One region of the Fictibacillus arsenicus genome, then DNA from elsewhere that is predicted to be linked to it. Evidence: riboswitches for the same ligand, from Rfam matches in the RefSeq annotation. Region 1 holds a riboswitch; each other region holds the start of a gene.
What was found. A riboswitch is a leader RNA that binds a small molecule or an ion and turns the genes downstream of it on or off. The one in region 1 is predicted to bind cyclic di-GMP.
Positions count from the first base shown of each region.

Region 2: another riboswitch for cyclic di-GMP. It lies ahead of ABE41_RS08180 (GGDEF domain-containing protein); the one in region 1 lies ahead of ABE41_RS20505 (aspartyl-phosphate phosphatase Spo0E family protein).
Region 3: another riboswitch for cyclic di-GMP. It lies ahead of ABE41_RS02255 (hypothetical protein); the one in region 1 lies ahead of ABE41_RS20505 (aspartyl-phosphate phosphatase Spo0E family protein).

Region 1 is NZ_CP016761.1:791,800-798,438, reverse strand. It holds gene ABE41_RS04290 (DEAD/DEAH box helicase) at 1-1,166, opposite strand, end outside; gene ABE41_RS04285 (hypothetical protein) at 1,163-2,473, opposite strand; cyclic di-GMP riboswitch class I at 2,994-3,079, shown strand; gene ABE41_RS20505 (aspartyl-phosphate phosphatase Spo0E family protein) at 3,121-3,288, shown strand; gene ABE41_RS04280 (cation:proton antiporter) at 3,313-4,890, opposite strand; gene ABE41_RS20500 (aspartyl-phosphate phosphatase Spo0E family protein) at 5,103-5,258, shown strand; gene ABE41_RS21585 (3D domain-containing protein) at 5,485-6,072, shown strand; gene bacA (undecaprenyl-diphosphate phosphatase) at 6,209-6,639, shown strand, end outside.
Region 2 is NZ_CP016761.1:1,539,805-1,546,443, forward strand. It holds gene ABE41_RS08160 (STAS domain-containing protein) at 1-758, shown strand, start outside; gene ABE41_RS08165 (WYL domain-containing protein) at 851-1,060, shown strand; gene ABE41_RS08170 (YhjD family protein) at 1,076-1,435, shown strand; gene ABE41_RS08175 (serine/threonine-protein kinase) at 1,752-2,405, shown strand; cyclic di-GMP riboswitch class I at 2,483-2,572, shown strand; gene ABE41_RS08180 (GGDEF domain-containing protein) at 2,835-3,770, shown strand; gene ABE41_RS20615 (GGDEF domain-containing protein) at 4,201-4,716, shown strand; gene addB (helicase-exonuclease AddAB subunit AddB) at 5,159-6,639, shown strand, end outside.
Region 3 is NZ_CP016761.1:398,738-405,376, reverse strand. It holds gene ABE41_RS02265 (hypothetical protein) at 1-518, opposite strand, end outside; gene ABE41_RS20870 (hypothetical protein) at 579-731, opposite strand; gene ABE41_RS02260 (DUF6376 family protein) at 1,168-1,611, opposite strand; gene ABE41_RS02255 (hypothetical protein) at 1,730-2,803, opposite strand; cyclic di-GMP riboswitch class II at 2,891-2,975, opposite strand; gene ABE41_RS02250 (hypothetical protein) at 3,060-3,254, shown strand; gene ABE41_RS02245 (IS1182 family transposase) at 3,404-4,939, shown strand; gene ABE41_RS02240 (CBS domain-containing protein) at 5,041-5,451, opposite strand; gene abc-f (ribosomal protection-like ABC-F family protein) at 5,533-6,639, opposite strand, start outside.

The sequences.
Region 1 (6,639 bases):
TGAATGCCAGTACGGTCCACGTTTTTGATGAGGTGCCGGACTTGTTTCATCCATTCAGGATCTACTCTGTACCATTGACCATTCCTGCGGACAAGCCTTCTGCTGCCATCGACCAGCTTGCGGAATTCCTCTTCCGATAGCTCTTCATCTCCAGTTGAAAGCCTCCAGTCAAACTGCATAATTGCATTTAATCCCAAAAAGGACGGTGCTCCTCCGCCAGTTTGCGGCTTAGTCTTTATCTTTGCTTTAACTTTCGGCTGCAGTTCCTGAACCGTCTGCCACCATTCGGGAAGAATACTTGATATACCTATCTGGCGAAGCAAATCACTTTTAAGAGTAAGGAAATCCCATGCTTCTTTTTCCGTAATCTCTTCCCGAATTTCTTTACGGCTGCCAACCTTAAGCCAGGAAATAAGCTTAGAAACAAGCTCCATATCACTTTCCAGCATAGCTTGATAAGGCTTCCATTCATCAGGCAAGAGAGTGCTTTTTCCTTTGTAAGGAACACGAATACCTTCTTCTTTTTCCTGAAGAAATACATTCAGATTCCATATGTCCTTATCTTCCTCATCAGCAGGCTCAGATAATTCAAAAATCAGTTTAAAAGGTTTAGGATCTTCCCTCCACCCGATTTTGATCAGCCATTCTTCTTCATCCAAATGCCCTAATGCAGAGATTATTTGTCTTGAATTACCTCTAACCAGTTCTTTGTTAAAAGATGTTGGCATCGCTGAATAGCCAGCATCAGGCAAAGTGGACAGAGCCTCATTTATCCAAGGAGACTCGATGCGTTTTCCTTCAGCTTTCCATGACCAATCACCTGATTTCCATGCTTCGAAGTCAGGAGACACGAGATCGGATTTCATTAACTTATCAAAATGATTTGCTTCATTCACCACTTGCCAAGCATCTTTTTCCCACGTATTTTCAGAAAGAAAAAAAACCGGATAGCGATTGAACAGCACAAAAGCTTCTCCCGCGTTTAAATATATATTTTGATCATCATCTATATCGAGCAGCGTTCCATAAAAAGATGGCTGATGCCACGTAAATAAAAGAGGTTTCCAATCGTTCACATGCACTCTTTTCTTATCTTTAGTGGCCCATAAAACCATATTTCCATGAAGCCATTTTGCGTGAAGTAAAAGATTGCTTGTATCGATCATGAAATAAACTTTCCTTTCCTTAACTCTTCCTGAAACGCTCTTAACCGTCCATAGATCGTGGCGATTTGTTTAATATACTGAGAAAATCGTTCTTCTTCACCAATATCAAAGTAAATTGTCCGGAGCGTTTTTAAATGCTTTATAGCCGATTGATATGATTTTCTCGTCCGTTCATTAATCAGCCTGTCAATCGTTTGATGATAGATCGGCAAAACCGTTTCCTTTTCAAAAGAAAGAACTTCTTTTAAATCCTTTCGCTGAATGAGCTCTGGTGAATAGCCCATGATCACTTGAAGCTCCACCCATCTCTCATGTTCACCAATTACCATTAAATATTCGCCGTACTCATAGAAAGTGATCGGCAGAAACTCAATGAGCATTTCTTCATATTGTTCTTCGTCACCAGTATGCTGTGCATACTTCCAGAAATAATTTAGGTATTCGTGGAAAAATTCACGAGCGTCTGAATGATAATAATAAGAACTGACACCATCAAGGAAATTTGGTTTTAAATAAAGAAGCCATGACAAAAGACGCTCCCATTCCTGCTTATCAACCAAAAGTTTCATCCAGACGAGGTAATGCACCATTTCCACTTTCTTATCATTCTGACCCAAACGTTCAAAAGCAAGATCATCCTGCTGACGTGCAAAAGCAAAATGCACTAGAGCTAGCTCAAGCATTTGAGATGTTTTGCCCGATTCTTTTTCTTCCAGTAATTGTTTTTCATACTTTTCGATCCATGTTCTCTCAGAATAAAGAAGAGACCAGCTGATCTGAAAAAGATAAAATAATAAATAACCCCATTTTGGAGGGATCTCATAAAGACTTTGAAAGTTTCGGAGACTCTCTTCGACGAGTTTTTTATTCTCATTTAGAAGTTTTTTGCTATTCATCTCTTTTAATGCCACATAGATCTGATCAGATAATTTTTCAACTGTAGCATCAAAGTTAGCCTGCATGTAAGTTGCTATCCCATATTGTGCTTCAAACGAAAATAAGCGGATGAGCGTTTCAATTTGTACATGATATCTATATAGCAATGCAATATCTTCATCAAAAAATTGTCCAGCATTTAAAAGTGCAGGATAATAATCGCGGTAGATATGTACAAATGTGTAACTCGTATCTTTTCCGTCAGCAAGATCCCGAAAGGAGACGGTTTGCATTTTCCGTCTTTCGAATGTCTCGAATCGTTCTGAAAAATACTCACTCCACAACTTAACCGAATGTGTATTTTGAACTTTCTTTTCAGGGGAATCATATTGTGTACGATTTCTTTCATCGTCTTCCTCTGGTTGCTTCATTCCGTCTCCCCTCCTTCAAGTTGTTATTACCAATTATAGCAAATTAGTCGTTTGCTCATTCATTGCATATCATTTCTATTTTAAAGGAAATTCCTTAAGTTGACCAAAAAAACAACTTTGTTGCTATTGGAAGTAGTTGATATCCGCTCCAGGATGCTCGCTTTCCGTGGGGCGTGCGGTGAGCCCCCTAGGCTAATCAAGCCTGCCAGGGTCTCACCTGTCCCGCTGCTCCCGCAGGACAAGGAAGGCTTCGAGAGCGTTACATCGCACGAAGAAAATTGATTTTCATTTTCGAGGAGTCTCGCACCTTCCGCTCCAATCAACTAGTCGAAGAAGCATCCTCCAAAAAACCTTTAAAAGCAAAGCAACAATCTTATAGAAATGAGCTTAAACTTATTAGGATCACATCCGATATCATTAGTGACAGGAATGGTTTTCACTGACCAAAAACTCTACTGTTGTATTATTTTGTAATTATTTGTAAAAAAGTTGAGTCATTATGCTATACTTATGAATTCAATCGACGAAAGGGCAAACTTTTCGAAAGGGAAGGACGCAAAGCTACAGGGGCTAAGTCTTTAAAAAGATATGCCAGCCAGTGCCGAATGAACTCCTTCGTCGGTAATAATTGCTAGGGAGATATACATATGAAGGAGCATACGATTCAAGACCGAATTAGCCTATTAAGAGAAGAACTATATCGCACTTCACTCCAGTTGAACCATGAACTGGCACATCCAAAAATAGTTAAAGTCAGTCAGCAGCTCGATCAGCTTCTCAATCAATTCACTCTTTCAAGACAAGAAAACATATAAAAAATGGCCCCTTTTGGCCATTTTTTAATTTTCTTCTTCATAATATTTATTTTTCTTCTGTTCAATATGATCAATAATCCGCTCAATTTCTTCTTCTGCAAGCTGGCTGGATATCATATCTTTTCTTAGCAATCTTTCTATCGCCTCATGTTCTGCATAAAGAGCCTCAATTGAAGCAATATGTTCTTGTGTCTTCCTCCACTCGGGGTGCTCCTCATACATCACATCCAGTGTTTCTTTCGCTTCCTTTTGTTTATGATCATACAATGCTTTCATTCTTTCAAAAACGATTGTGGAAATAACAGCCTCGTTCTTTAACTGATCTAGTCTTTCTATAGCGTAATCATATCTATGAACAGCGGTCATTGCCTCTTCATAATCTGTTCTTTCTTTATTTGGGCCTTTTATGTTCAGTTTGTTGATTAATGAGGAGATTGTCATGCCTTGTACTAACAAAGAAAAGAAAACGACAGAGAATGCTAAAATAATAATATTTTCCCGACCCGGAAAATCTCCTGGTAAACTTAGCGCAAGAGCGATTGACAAAGATCCTTTTAGTCCGCCCCAATTAAGCACATGTTTCCATTTTGCTGGTATACCTTTTAAAGGAAGCATCGAGGTGTATACTGCCACCGTTCTTGCAGCAAGTACTAATAGAATACTTACTGCAATTAATCCCCATTTATCATTGATATCGATATAGGCGATTTCCAGTCCGACAAGCAGAAACACTAGTGAATTCGCAAACAGCGCCAAAACATCCCAAAAAGAATGAATGTTTATTTTAGTAGTTGGACTCATCCCTATTTTGGCACCATAATTTCCGAAGACAAGACCTGCAACTACAACAGCAATTACCCCCGATACATGTATGGACTCTGCGATTAGGAAGCTACCATAAAATAATAGTATAGAAAACAAAATCTCAAGCGGGTAATCATCGTACCAGCTTGTAAACTTAGAAAAAATATATCCTAATCCTCCACCTACAATAGCTCCGCCGATCGCAACTTTAAAAAGCATCAGAACAGCAGCCAGTATTCCCCCTGCACCCATTTCAATATAAGAAGGCAGGTAGATTGAGGCAATCATAAAAAGCACAACTGCTAATCCATCATTAAACAAACTCTCTCCTTCAATTACAGTTGAAAGTTTTCGGTTCACTCCAAGAGTTTTAAAAATGCTTAAAACGGATACAGGATCTGTCGCGCTCATTAAAGCAGCAAATACAAAAGCCGTTTGAAGACTTAAATCCAATATGTAATAAGATCCAGCACCGATAATCAAAAAGGTAAGAAAGGTTCCTCCAACAGCTAGTGCCCCTATAGCTTTTGTATTTTCTCTCAAGTGGCTGAAAGGAAGTTTCAAACTTGCCTCTCCTAGTAAAGTAGGCAACAAAAGCGAAATGATAATAAATTGAAATGTGTAACCCTCTTCAACAAATCCTTTTAAAGGGTCCAGAGCCGGAAGAGGTACAAGCCCGATGATCGCTCCTACTATCACAAGTGCAATTGGATAAGGTTTTTTTATTTTCTTTGCCAAAGCAGTTACTCCAACCGCAACAGCTAATAAAATGAACGCAATATTCAACGAGTGATGCATAATTTTCTCCTCTCAAACTATTTCTCTAGCTATATATTTCCCTTCCTCTCCAAAAACTAGTCAACAGGATACTCAGATAAATCGACATACTATCATCGAGCGTTGTTGAACCTTGTAACATTATCACTTCTTTCCACGAAACCCTTTTTCTTTTCTTAAAAATAATGCATATTTATTGAGACAAAATCTTTCATGAAAGTTGTGAATAATACATGTTGCTACAATTAATTGAAGAAAAACGCGAAGTCTTGCTTTGTCTTGGAAAAACATATGGGCTTACAGCGAAGGAAACAGTTATATGCAGTCAAGAACTAGATCAGTTATTAAACCGTCTTGATGAATGGAATGATGAAAGGAACGATAATTAACAATCCTTGTCTATTTCCTGGGAAATTTGTCGAGAACCACAGAAACCTCTATCATTTTTCAGCATTCTCCATCTCTAATCCATTTACTTACTAATTTACCTATTATTATATAAATATAATATTGTAATCTCTTTGTTACCTTCTCCTAATGGTTCTGTCATATTCGATTAGTATAATTGGCAACCGAGGCGTATTTAACCAATTATACATATTAGGAGGAGTTATTATGATAAAAAAATGGGTAATTACAGGGGCCATGGCATTCGGATTGCTCGTTTCTGCTCCCGTTAGCGGATTCGCAGCAATGGGTGATCACACTCTTCGACCTGGCACATGGGATAATGATGTATATGAACTTCAAGGTAAATTAAAGGCCATGGGATATTTTGATTTTGCTGTAACGACAGGGTATTATGGTACAGTCACTAAAGATGCAGTTATTAAATATCAAAAAGCTAAAGGATTATTAGTAGATGGTATTGCGGGACAACAAACATTTAACAGCATTCAAAACAACATTCAAAGAAAGGGTATGACTGTCGCTGCAACAGCTTACACAGCAAATTGCGAAGGCTGCAGCGGAACTACTTCAAGCGGGACAAACCTTAAAGAGATCCCTTACGCAAAAGTAATCGCAGTTGATCCAGATGTAATTCCAATGGGTTCAGTTGTATATGTACCAGGCTATGGGTATGCTGTAGCTGCTGATACTGGCGGAGGCATCAACGGAAACGAAATTGATGTATATATGCAGAACTACTCAGATGCTATTAACTGGGGCAGAAAGAACGTAAATATCACAATCATTAACTAATGAAGATGGGGTTCTCTTCCCCATCTTTTTTCATTTGTACAAAATCTTACATAATTAACTAGAAAAAGAATATGACAATACTCTTCTTCTCAACTATAATAGATTTCATGAATTTAAAATAAGTGAAGGTGAATGTATGTTTCTTTGGGTTGCAATCGTAATGGGTATTATAGAAGGTATTACAGAATTTCTTCCGGTTTCGTCAACTGGTCACTTAATTGTTGCGGGACATATGCTAGATTTTACGGGAGACAAAGCAAAGACTTTTGAAATTGTTATTCAGCTTGGTTCCATTCTGGCTGTAGTTGTTCTCTACTGGAACCGCCTTTGGAGTTTATTGGGTGTAGGCAAAATGGCTAAAAAGGAAAACAGCTTAAACCTTGGACATATTTTTATTGCAATAATGCCAGCTGTAATCATCGGACTTCTTGTTCATGATTTTATTAAGGCGCATCTGTTCTCTCCTAAAACAGTCATTGTCGGCCTTGTTATCGGCGGATTTTTAATGCTGATTGCTGAGAAGGTGCAGAATAAAAAAGGTGTTAATGCATCAGACCTTGATGACAT
Region 2 (6,639 bases), 750 kb from region 1:
AAGTAAAAGCTGAACACGGTGAACCCGTATCTGAGCTTACTGATCATGTACTGCAGCTTCGGGGAGATTTATTTGGCTATTTTGGGAAATCGCTTTTTGAAGATTTGGCAGAAGTTGAACCTCTGTTTATAGAATGGGGAAAAAAGAGCGGGGAACTAGCAGTCCAATACGAAGTTCCTTTAGACATGGCATTAAAAAGCACCCGTTTCTTCCGGATTGTCTTATGGGATTTTATACGGAACGAGATTCAAACTGAAAGTTTTTCAATAGAGACGGTACTTAAAGCAGCTTCTGTCATTGACCCGCTATTAGATGAAACGGTTCATGCTTTCAGTGTGGCTTATGTTGAAAACAACAACAGAGTGCTAGGACTGGCACGTGAAGCGATTGAGGAGCTTTCTGTACCTGTTGTCAGATTAACAAGAACTGTTGCGGTCCTGCCGCTTGTTGGTACAATTGATACACACCGTTCTAAGTTAATCATGGAAACGTCTCTGCAGAAATGTACAGAATTGCAAGTTGAACACTTATTTATCGACTTATCAGGAGTACCTGTCATTGATACGATGGTCGCTCACAACCTGTTTAAGGTTATCAATTCGCTTAAGCTTTTAGGAGTAAAAGTTACATTGAGCGGAATGCGCCCAGAATTGGCGCAAACAGTTGTATCCTTAGGAATCAGCTTTGAAGGAATCTCAATATCAGGAAACCTTTATCAGGAGCTTGAAGCAATGGGAATCGCTCAGCAGCCGAAATAATCATATAATACCTGTCATTTTATGGGCAGGTATTTTTTTCTTGTATAAAAAGAACATTTGTTCGCATATAATAAAAAAAAGGAGGTTTTTTCATGACGAATTTGTTAATGAGATGCATCCAGGAAAGGGCAGCCATCGAGATGATTTATTTATCTGAGAAAGGTGTGATCAGCCATAGACTTATTACGCCATACTCGTTTGACGGAAAATTGATAACGGCCTATTGCGCAGTTCGCAAACAAATTAGAACATTCGAGCTGAAAAATATTTTATCTGTGCAATTCCGTTTTTTGCCTTCATAGAATGGAGGGATAGACATGCAATATGGAAACGAGGAAGAGCGCTCACTTATTGAAAAATATGTGATGTATCCAATTATGCTGGCCTTGTTTGACCGGGACTTGAAGGTAGTGAACCGTTCTCCGTTTAAACTGAAACAGCCTTACATTGCTTTATTGGAACAGATTATGAATCAGGTGAGCAAAGACCTTCATGACGTGCGCATCGAGCTTCGGAAGAGAAAAATAAAGGTTATGGATGGACGAAGAGATCATGATATTACTGAATATGAGATATTTATCCGGGGATATCGTGAAATTATGCGATTTCCGAACGTCCATTTAAAAAACAAAGCAGAAACCCTCATGCTGTCATATCTTCGAGTGGCATCAAAATAATGGCTCTTTCCTAAAGATTGTTGCTAAGGAGAGATTTTAAAAAATTCTTCGTTGAATAGTTAATTGGAGCGGAAGGGCGAGACTCCAGCAGGATGAGTGGGACAGGAGAGACCATTCAATGACGCAAAGCGGCGAATGGGCTCACCGCACACCCTGCGGAAAGCGAGTCCAAAGAGCGGAAATTGGCCTCTTTCAAAAAGTAACAAAGTTTACGAAAACAGCCTTGTTAAAGTTTCCTTTTTGACTCCATCTGTATACAATGAACGTAATGCACAATGATATCATTACTGAAGAATATCAGAAATTGAGGAAACACATGGAACACTTTATCCAGCTGACACGACAATTAAATAGAGAGATAATAATTGAAAGCCGGAACCCGTTTGATCCCGTATGTCCTGTAAATACACCTTTCCCTTGGAAGATACTTGGATGCGGCAATTATGCTGCGGTATTTTACCACCCTGACTATCCTTTATATGTTGTCAAAATCTACGGGAGAGATGAACATGGTCTTCTAGAAGAAAAGAAGGCTTATGAACGTTTAGGTGAACATCCGGGCTATTCCGTTTGCTATTATACAGAGAACAGGTTTTTGATTTTAAAGAGAATAGAAGGAATCACGCTTTATGATTGTGTTCATAAAGGTATCAGAATTCCCGAAAGTATCATCCGTGATATTGACAAGGCTTTGGAATATGCAGAAGAAAGAGGACTTTTCCCTAGTGATGTACATGGCAAGAACGTCATGATATCAAAAGGCAAAGGTATAATAGTTGATGTTTCTGACTTTTATAAGAAAGAACCTTGCCGCAAGTGGAAGGATCTACGAAAGGCTTATTTCAGCATTTATAAGCCTGTTTTTTACCGTTTTCCCATTCGAATTCCGTATTTTGTTTTGAATATGATCAGAATGGGGTATAGGTATTATCGAAAGTTAAAATTATCCATAAACAAGGGTAAAAAATAATGGTATTAAAGACCTATAAAAAACATTGGCACAATTTACCTATGTAGGATATAATATCTATAAACGAATAGGAAACCTTTGTTTAAAGGCAAACCAGTTGAAAAACTGGGACGCAAAGCTATGGGCCTAAAGTATGAACGAACATACAATGGCAGCCGGTTGCCAAAGGGGAACGGATAATTAATGTTTCTTAGCAAGAGGATTGAGTCTTTGAAGACAGAACGTAAATCACGGAAACAATGCACCTGCGATTACTCGGTGCAACTCGCAGTTTTCGTGCAACCTTCGCTCGTCACCAACGATGAGATCCGACGCTTAAAAACATTAAATTAATGTTTTAGAAGTTATCAAACATTAAAAGCCATTTCCCTTTATTTAAGGGTAATGGCTTTTTGTATGCAAATTTTTAAGATTTGAGGGGTTGCAATAATGGAAAACTTCCAACTAGAATTACGCACACTCAAAAAAAGCTTATTTAAGGAATTCATGAAGTCGATTCCAGCGATGATACATACACATAAAGAACACTTAAGTCAATTTGATGACTTCAGCTCATTTATGAACGGTTTTGTTGAACAATATGAAGAAATATTAGAGAAATTTTTGCGTGGAATCGTACATGCAGTATTTTTGAAGGAAGAACGTTTTCAGCATTTCTTGAAACAAGCTGAACAGAAAGCATTCCGCTCAGGGATCCATTTCTTAAGACACCAGCGAATTCCTCACCAAGCGCTAGCTTGTTTTTCTACAAGTATAAGAGAATCAGTTCTGCAAGAAATGAAAAGAGTAACCGTTTCCGACTCGCTTCCAGTGCAGCTATTTATGTTAGATCGCTGGAACATGGTAGCACATCGTACGATTACAGGTTTCTTAAGCGGATTTTCATCTCAGCAGTTTAAAGATTTAAAAGAGATCAGTATCCGTGATCCGCTTACTAATCTATATAATCGCCGTTATTTTTATGATTGTCTTGAAAAAGAAATTGGTAAAGCTCAAAAACAAGAGATGCCGATTACACTAGTTATGTTTGATATAAATAACTTCAAACAGATCAATGATGAGTATGGCCATCATGCTGGAGATGAGCTTTTACAGCAGATCGCGGAATTATCCAAGCGATTAAAACTTTTATCAGGTTTCCGGTTTGGGGGAGATGAATTTGTCTTCTTGCTGCCGGGAATAACAGAAGAGGACGCTTACAAACTGGTTGAAAAGATGGAAAGCCAGCTAATGGCATGGAACAAATCTATTTCATTAGCATACGGTGCGATCGAACTGTTAGGCGATGCATGTGAAAATATTGATTATTACCTGCAGCTTGCTGATGAACGGATGTACAGCAATAAAAGAGAAGTTAAAGCATAATATCAGAGACTTATTCCCGGTTCTTTTTACAATAGGGATCCTTTATATGACATCTACACAAATCGTCTTGAACGATTTCCTGAAAAGTCCTTCTATTACCTGATTTTTACTAGAGGCGGAATCCTTTTTGATTATATTGCTTATGTTTGGCTGATGCAGTTGACTGGAGGCTCGGAAAGTCCATTCATGCCTGTAGGTTATTTGATTGTTATTCATGCCGCTCTTTACTGGAGGTTAAGGTTCTTTTATCGTTGGAGGAGCCAGTTTTGCTGTTATTCTGTATTTCTTTTTAAGAGATGGAGGCTATCAGGACACAACAGAGTTTTTTCAGTTCTTTATGGATACGTCATTCTTATGGCTGATTGCCCTGTATGGAGGTGTAATTGCATCTAAAGAAAGACAGTATTATTTCGAGGAAAATATGTACTAGCTGCAATCTCTCCAGGATTATCTTACAGGGTTATTAAACCACAGAAAGTTCCAGGAGGATGTCTTAGAGAAAACGAAACAGAAAGCTCCTTTCGCGCTAGTCCTTTGTGAAATAGATTATTTTAAAGAGTTTAACGATAAACATGGACATGTTTTAGGTGACGAAGTCCTCAAACTCGTTGCCGCAGGATTCGAGCGGTATTTGCCAGCAAAAGAAGGTAAAGCTTATCGATATGGCGGAGAGGAATTTGCGTGGATCATGGAAACGGCAGTAGAATCAGAAGTTACAGAAACGATCCAGCAGATAAATACTCATCTGCAGATGTATCCGTATACACTTGAAGATGGAAAACTTCCTGTTACTTTAAATTATGGAATTGCTTTTTATCAAAAGGGAGAACGTCCGGCAGAAATTATACAGCGTGCAGATACGCTCCTTTATGGAGCAAAGGCAGCAGGGGGAAACACATTAAAATTTGATCATAAAAAAAATGAGGAAAAGCAGCTGATCATGTAGCTGTTTTTCTTTTTTAGTAAGGCTATTCTCTAAAAAATTGTTGCTTTTAGGTCATTTTTCATTTTCTTCATTGGGCAAGTTGATTGGAGAGCAAGGTGCGTGCCAACTACCTGATTACTCTTCTCGCAAGGCATGCGACGAGGAAGCCCGCTTCGATAGGATTTCTAGCAGACGCAGGAGCACACATGCTTCCTTGAATATAACACCCCACAGGCTTATATACCGAGGAGGCTCACCGCACACCCCGCGGAAAGCGAGCAACCTGGAGCGGAAATCAACCACTTTCAAGAGCTACAAAGTTTAGGGTACAGTCTTATTTTCTAGCAGGAATCCTTTAAATACCAGTCATATTTCCTTCGTTTTGAGTATACTAGCCTTTGCCCTGCTGGTAGATTGTGAGATAATAAAAGCAGAATTTGTGTTCGGAACAGGGGATGAAAATATGAGTTTGCAATTTATTTTGGGACGATCCGGCAGCGGAAAGTCCCACTCTGTCTTTCAAGAGATACGTGAAAAACTTGCAGAGGACCCGATGGGGAGTCCCATTATCTACTTAGTGCCAGATCAGATGACCTTTCAATCTGAGTATAAGCTTGCATCAACTCCCGGATTAAATGGGATGATTCGTGCCCAAGTTTATAGTTTTTCACGTTTGGCTTGGCGCGTTCTTGGTGAAACAGGCGGGATGACAAGAATGCACATCACAAGCACTGGTGTGAGAATGATGCTCCGCAAAATTATTGAGAGTAAAAAAGAAGAACTGAAAATATTTAAAAAAGCTTCTGAACAGAGCGGTTTTTATGAATTGCTCGAGCTTATGACAACAGAATTAAAGCGGTATTGTGTATCCTCAGAAGATCTTTCCTGGAATGCAGAAACGCTGCTTTCACTTGGTCAAAAAGAAAATAACAAAAAAGTTCTTAAAGACAAGCTGTCTGACTTAAGCATCATTTCAGGCGCTCTTGAAAAAGCTCTTGCTGGAAAATACTTAGACTCTGAAGATTATTTAAAACTCCTGCAGGAGAAAATACCTTATTCAAATACGATAAAGGATTGCGAGATTTACATAGACGGTTTCCATTCTTTTACACCGCAAGAACTTGAAGCAGCTGCTGGTCTCATGGCACATGCAAAGAAAGTGACGATTGCTCTGACTTCCGAGGAATCATATCGTACGGACACTGATCCGCATGAACTGGATCTCTTTTATATGACAAAGAAGACAGCACAAGTTCTCACACAAAAAGCGAAAGAGCTGAATGTGGAGATAGAAGAGCCAATCGTGCTCTCTCATATGCCAAAATTTATTTCTCCTGCGATTGCCCATATTGAAAAACAATATGATGCGAGACCTGCGATCAGCTATTCGAACCCAGAGGGGATACACTTAGCAGCTGGGGTCAATTTAAGATCAGAGGTTGAAGGTGCAGCGAGAAAAATTATTGAACTTGTCCGTGATGAAGGGTACAGATACCGGGATATTGCTGTAACGGTAAGAAATGCGGGCAGTTATCAGCCTCTTATTGAAACAGTATTTGCCGATTATGGGATACCTGTTTTTCTAGACCAAAAAAAATCGATGCTTCATCATCCGCTCATTGAACTGATCCGGTCTTCACTGGATGTTGTTTTAAAGAATTGGCGGTATGAAGCTGTATTTCGTGCTGTGAAAACGGATATGCTTTATCCGCTTGATGAGATGAGAAAAACAACATCAGAGATTAGAAGATGCATGGACGACCTGGAAAACTATGTATTGGCTCTCGGTATTCAAGGCAGCAGATGGACAGATTCAAAACCTTGGAAGTATAAGAGATTCAGAGGATTTGAAGCTGATGATTTCGGAAAAACGAGCCGGGATGATGAAAAAGAACAGCTGATCAATGATCTTAGAGATATGATCGTGTCACCGATGAAAAGACT
Region 3 (6,639 bases), 390 kb from region 1:
ACGAGGATGAGAACCGACCAGAACACCCCGTTTAGATCACCTTGCATAAATGCTCCATAGGTATAGATTAATGTATAGGGCATCAAAAGGATAGCAGTCAGAAAATACATCCCATGTACAGTATGTCTGCTCACCAGATTAGAGAGCGGGGCTGATTTAATAGCTAAACTATATAATAGAGCTATTCCGATTGCAGACCCAAGGAAAAATAATGCCTGGAAGATTTCATAAAAAAACACCGGCAAAACTTGAAGAGCATCAATCCAAAGAATTCTGCTATAAAATAACAGCCATAGCATAAGGATTACTCCAGCGATCGAAAAAAAGGTTTTAATCCCTTTCCAAACCGTTAAACTTAGCAAAATTACACCAAAAATAAAAAACAGAGAACCTAGCAGTTTGCTGGAGAATAATAAAAGAAAACTATATAAACAGAGAAGAACGGCAAACGCAATATGAAGAATATAATCATATTTCGAATGCTCCACCTGTTTGAATGTATTGTTTATTGAAACCATGCTGCACCTGCCAAGTCTAGTCGTGTTTATATTATCGACATCGATCAGTCATAACTTAAATTATTCTTTCGGCACTTTAACAACACCCCGAATGTGCCACATGTTTATAAGCTCGATTCTTTTACGGTATTGTTTTGCCTGCAGCCTTCCCTTTTTGTATCTTCTTTTTAATAGCTGCAAGTAATCTTCAATCTTAAGATGATAATCATTCATGCTTTATACCCACCCTCGCCATTTTTCTCACTGTCATATTCCCGAAAATAGTCGATTTGTAACATAAAAAAAGCTCTTTTCTAAAAGATTGCTACTTTTGAACATTTTTTAGTTGAGTAGGCTTCTTTGACTAGTTGATTGGAGAGCAAGGTGCGAGACTCCTGCGTGCCAACTACCTGAATATACTTCTTGCAAGGCATGCGACGAGGAACATGCTTCGTTACGATTTGCTTGTAGACGCAGGAGCACACAAACTTACTTGAAGGTGAGACTCCTAAAGGCGCAAAGCGCGAGGAGGCTCACCGCACGCCCCGCGGAAAGCGAGCATCCTGGAACGGAAATCAACATCTACAAAGGCAACATTGCTTAGGAAAACAGCTTAAGAAAGCAGGGATAGGTAGGAAAAAACAGCTACAAGATTGCAGCTGTTTTAAAATTATTCGCCGAGTTTTTTAATTTGTGATAATAGATCATTGTAAACAGCGATATCATCCAGCAAACCGCTTTGTTCGAGCAGATCAGCGTTCAGTTCCCCGTCTTTTATAACTGATAAATACTTATCTATTCCCTCTTGAAGCTGATTATTATGTTCAATCACCTGATTGTGAACATCTTCAAACACAGAAGGCGGTGTTAAATCGCTAAACTCACTAATGTCTGATTTCATATCTCCCAGCAGCTGTTCAAGTTCTTCTCTCGCTTTTGGGTCGTTTACTGCCGTTTCTGCAATTGCAGAAATCTCTTTTGAAAATTGTTGTACATCATTAATATACTCAGTAGCTTCAGGTACATAGTTCAGACCATTTGTTACTTCATTCACTGCAGAACAACCCGTTAATACCGTGATTGATAATAAAGCGGCCATTAAAGTCTTTTTCATTTTTGTCTCCTTTTCCCTTTATATTGGAATGGATTTGAATAAAAAAAACGCCCCTTTTTCTTGAGCGTTTCATATTTCTGCTTATTGTTATATACGGCTTGTAATGATTTAAGTTTCATTACATTCTTAATGAGTAAAAAAGATCAGTGAACTTATCGATTACATTCTCAAGTTTTAAATTTTCTTTCTCACCATATACCTTTGATTTTAACCGTTCAGGGTTAATAGAAGACAATTCTTTCATGTAAGCCTCAATCTTTTTAAGTACGGCATTAAAACTTTCCAACGAAATTTCTTTTTTATAGATTTTCGAATCTTTAATACGGTTTTCGAAAAGCTTTTGAAGCGTTTCATTAGAAAATTTAATATCTACTGCTTTTCTCGTTCCATATCCGTCCACGATATAGAACATGGTTGTTCCTTCTGACTTTTTGCTGGGATCGGCAAACTTTATTTCTGAAGTCAGGCTTCCGACTCTTACCTCCATTTTAAACGAACCTGAAGAAAATACCTGGTTTGGCGCAAGTGTTACAACAGGATTGTTCACTGAAGGATTGGTTGATGGAGGAACTTGAACTGGCGGGTTTGTTTCCTCTACTGGCAGTTCAATTTCGTTCGTTGGGTCACTTTCCCCGTTTTGATTTCCTGGTTCCTCAGGTACATGCTTCTTAACAATCTCTTCAATTTGGTTCCATAATAATTCCCGTACCGTCTCTAATAATCCTTCAGCAGATTTTAAATGTTTCTTTACTTGACCTTGTGGCGAGTCTGCAAGCAATTTCTCCAGATTATTCTTTAAACCGAGCAAAAATTTTTCAAGTGACTCAGAAACTTCTTCTTTAAAGGTATCTAAGCCAGTTTCAGGAGTTTCTTTCAGCTCACCTTTAATAGAATGGATAAAGTCAGAGGAGCTATCCGCTAATTCATGCCTCCAGTTGTTATAGATCCGTTCCGCTTCTTTTGCTCCTTGATGATGTTTCTCTATATCTTTTCTGGTATACGTTTTAAAAGGTTTATTTTCATGAACACTCTTTTCAAAATAATCTTCTTTTTTATTTTCTTTATGAAGTTTCTCGGGAGGAATGACTTCAAGATGCTGAGTCTTTTTCACATGATGATTATTTTTCAAATGCCCAAAAGCAAAATGGTTTCCTCGATCATAAGAAAATGCCCGCACTGCATGATTTGCCATCTTGAAAAACTCCTTTTCCCGTTAATTTTTGTTTTCTTCCTGACTTTTTGGACAAAATAAAAAAGCCCACAACAGAAGATAAAGTCTTCTTATGCCGGCCGGTTGCATCACTAGCTCCACATACTTATAGATGCCCAAATAAAAAGTATGCTTCCACGCTTCCATTAATTTCAATTATAATAGCAAAAATCTAAGACAACAATATATTTTTTGTGGTTTTAAAGAGCATTCACTTTAAAAAGAAAGGATGACAAGAATGAGTAATAAGGATAAAGCTTATGAAGGAAAAGATGAACTATACTTAGATATCGATAGGATGATTAACGAAGGAATGGCTGGCGGTACTGTGGCAGACACTGAAGATCTAAGACAGATCGGTTATGATACTGACATTACCTCACAAGAAGAACCGCCAACTATCGCAAGTGAAAGAGAAGAAAAAGATAAATAAAAAACAAAGGGGCTGACTCAAAAGGACACATAACGTGACCTTTTGGTGTCAGCCTTTTTTAATATGTCTTTTTGCACAATAAAAAAATCGCCCTATTTAGTATGATTAAGTCACCACAACAACAACCATACAAAAGGAGCGATTTTTTTATGAAACATGATCATATTTCTTTCATCGATTATAACATGGATCAACTGACTCTTCCAATGGATATAAGTGAATTAATTCCCTCGCATAGTGTGGCACGCGTTGTAAACGAAATGATCGAGCGTGTTCCTGACCAACACTTCCTTAAGTATTATCCCGGAGGCGGGCGAAGTACATATCATCCAAAAATGATGGCGAAGATTCTTGTCTATGCCTATACACAGCGCATGTATTCTGGCCGAGAAATTGCTCATCAGCTAACCGTTCACCTTCCTCTTATGTGGCTGAGTGGTTTTCAAACGCCTGATTTCCGTACAATTAATCGGTTTCGTTCCGAACGATTAAAGGGATTAATAGACGACTTGTTTAAACAAGTGATTGTATTACTAGTAGAAGAAGGACAAGTTCAACTCGATTCTTACTTTTTAGATGGAACAAAGATTGAAGCGAACGCCAATCGGTATACATTTGTTTGGAGGAAGAGCACGGAAAAATATAAAGAAAAACTTGAGGGTAAAGTAGAGGAGCTCATTACACAGATCGATGGTGTCTGGAAAGAAGAAGCGTCTTGTGAAGAGAATGAAAAGACGGTTATTTCACCTGAGAAGATTCAAAACAAAGTAAAAGAATGGGAAGGAAAACTGGAGAAAGAACCAAAGAATAAAGAACTTAAGAAAGCTATAAAGGTCATGAAAAAAGACTATCTGCCAAGAAGTCTTAAGTATAAGAAGAACTTATCCATCTGTGGTGATCGAAAAAGTTTTTCAAAAACAGATCCAGATGCGACCTTCATGCGTATGAAGGAAGACCATATGAAAAACGGGCAATTGAAGCCTGGGTACAATGTTCAAATGGCATCAAACGAACAGTTCATCTTATCGTATACCCTGCACCAACGCCCAGGAGACACACGGTGTCTTATCCCGCATCTTCAAGAAGTCAAAGCGAAATTTAATATTGATCCAAAACGCATTATCGCAGATGCAGGTTATGGTTCAGAAGAAAACTATGCGTATTTAGAAGAGAAAAAGCAGGAAGCATACATTAAATATGGCCTGTTTGAGAAGGAACAAAAAAGGTCCTTTAAAAAAAATCCTCATCACCAATCGAACTGGGTTTATGATGAAGAAAAAGACACGTTCACTTGTGCTGCAGGCAAATATCTTTATTTCACCGGGGAGAAGAAGCAAACAACGGAATCGGGGTATGAATCCACGATCAGAGTTTACCAGTGTAACGAATGCGAGGGTTGTCCATTTCGAAAAGATTGCACAACCTCAAAGTATGGCAGAAGTACACAGGTGAATGAAGCCTACCAGGAACTAAAATCGAAAGTAAAAGAACGCCTTTGGACAGACGAAGGAAAACAACTCTATGCGAGAAGAAAAATCGACATAGAGAGTGTTTTCGGTCAGTTCAAGGGCAATCGGTCGTTCCGGAGGTTTTTCCTCAGGGGCTTACCGAAGGTAAATATTGAGATTGGGCTGATCAGTTTAGCCCACAACCTATTAAAATCGGCGGCCAAAAAGGCCGCCTAAAAGCGAAACGAGTCAATTATTTTTTTATAAAAACCAACTATATAAAAAAGAGGCATAACCTCAAAAGTTTTTACACTTTTGGGTCAGCCCCTTTTGGTATTTTACAAAGGCTTAGAAATCTCAGTAAGTGCGTCTCCTGCTTTATCGTTGTCTTCATGTTTAACAGCAAGGTCTCCTAATGAAACAATACCAACCACATTTCCATTATCCAAAACAGGAAGTCTGCGTACTTGATATTCAGACATTAGCTTCTTAGCCTCATCAATCGTCATATCAGGTGTCCCTGTAACAGGATCTAATGTCATACCATCACTGACTGTCCCTTCAATATTCCCGTCAGCTACACACCGAATGACGATATCCCGATCGGAAACAATTCCTTTTAGTTCCCCATTTTCAGAGACCGGAATAGAGCCTATTCCTAAACTTTTCATTAAACCGGCAACTTTAGTAATTTTCGTACTTGGTTCACACGTCTCAATATCTGAAGTCATAATATCTCTTAATTCCATTTTATCGCCTCCTAATAGGTAATACGATTATTCTGTACCTTTTTAAGAGTAAAGCTAAACCTTTCAACTGCATCTCCAGTATTATTGAGCCTTTATAAGTCTGATTTCCTTTAATACTTCTTGATACCTTTGATCAAGTCTTATTTTCTCTTCTTCATTCAAAGTTAATGAAAGCTGTCCGATTAAATCTGTCATTTCAAGTTCAAGCTTCAGTAAATGATCTTTGTGATCTATGGTTTTTGGACCTGTTTTTATATCGCCATTCTTATTTTCAAGATATTCCTTATAGCTCCCCTCAAACCAATAAGCTCCTGGAGGCTGAAGATCCAAAACATGTGTTGCTGCTTTTTCCATTAATCTTCTATCATGTGTCGCAAGGATAAATGTACCCGGATAAGCGATTAACACTTCTTCTAATGCTTCTCTCGTGAACAAATCCAGATAATTCGTCGGCTCATCAAGCAATAACAAATTATAATCATTCAAGAAAAGCTTCGCTAATGCGGTTTTCATCTTTTCTCCGCCGCTAAGCACCTCAACCTTTTTAAATACATCTTCACGTTTAAATAAAAGCCTCGCTAATATCGTCCTTACCCATGTCTCCTCATACAAGCTGTTTTCCATGACATTTTCTAAAATACTTTTTGTCTCATCAAGGATATTTAGATGCTGATGAAAATAGCCAATTTTTAGCTGCTTTGATTTTTCTATTTGTTCATTCCCTCTATATATTGCTTCTAAAAGGGTTGATTTTCCTGTTCCGTTTTTACCTGTTAAAACAACCTTCATACCTGGCTTTACAGTAAAAGATAGGTCAATAAAAAGCTGACGCTCGTCAAACCCAACGGAAAGTTGTTTAACCGCCAGCGCTTGTTTGCCATGTATGACTGAAAACTGCTGAATATCAAAATCGATTTTTGGCTGTTCTTTTGGCTTTTCTTTCTTATCCATCATCTCGATTCTTTTTTCAATTACCTTCGAAGCTTTCTCCAAAGACCTTTTTGCACTTCGAACCTTCATTTTCCCTAATTTCGCCTCACTATATGACATGCGAGCTGGTTTATCTTTCATGCCCTTGGCTTTTGATGATTTCTCCTTTGCAGCATTCTCCAGCCTCGTTTTTTCTTTTACATATTGCTCATATTCAAACTGCTGCCGCTCTTGTTTTTGCTCTTTTTGAATGAGATA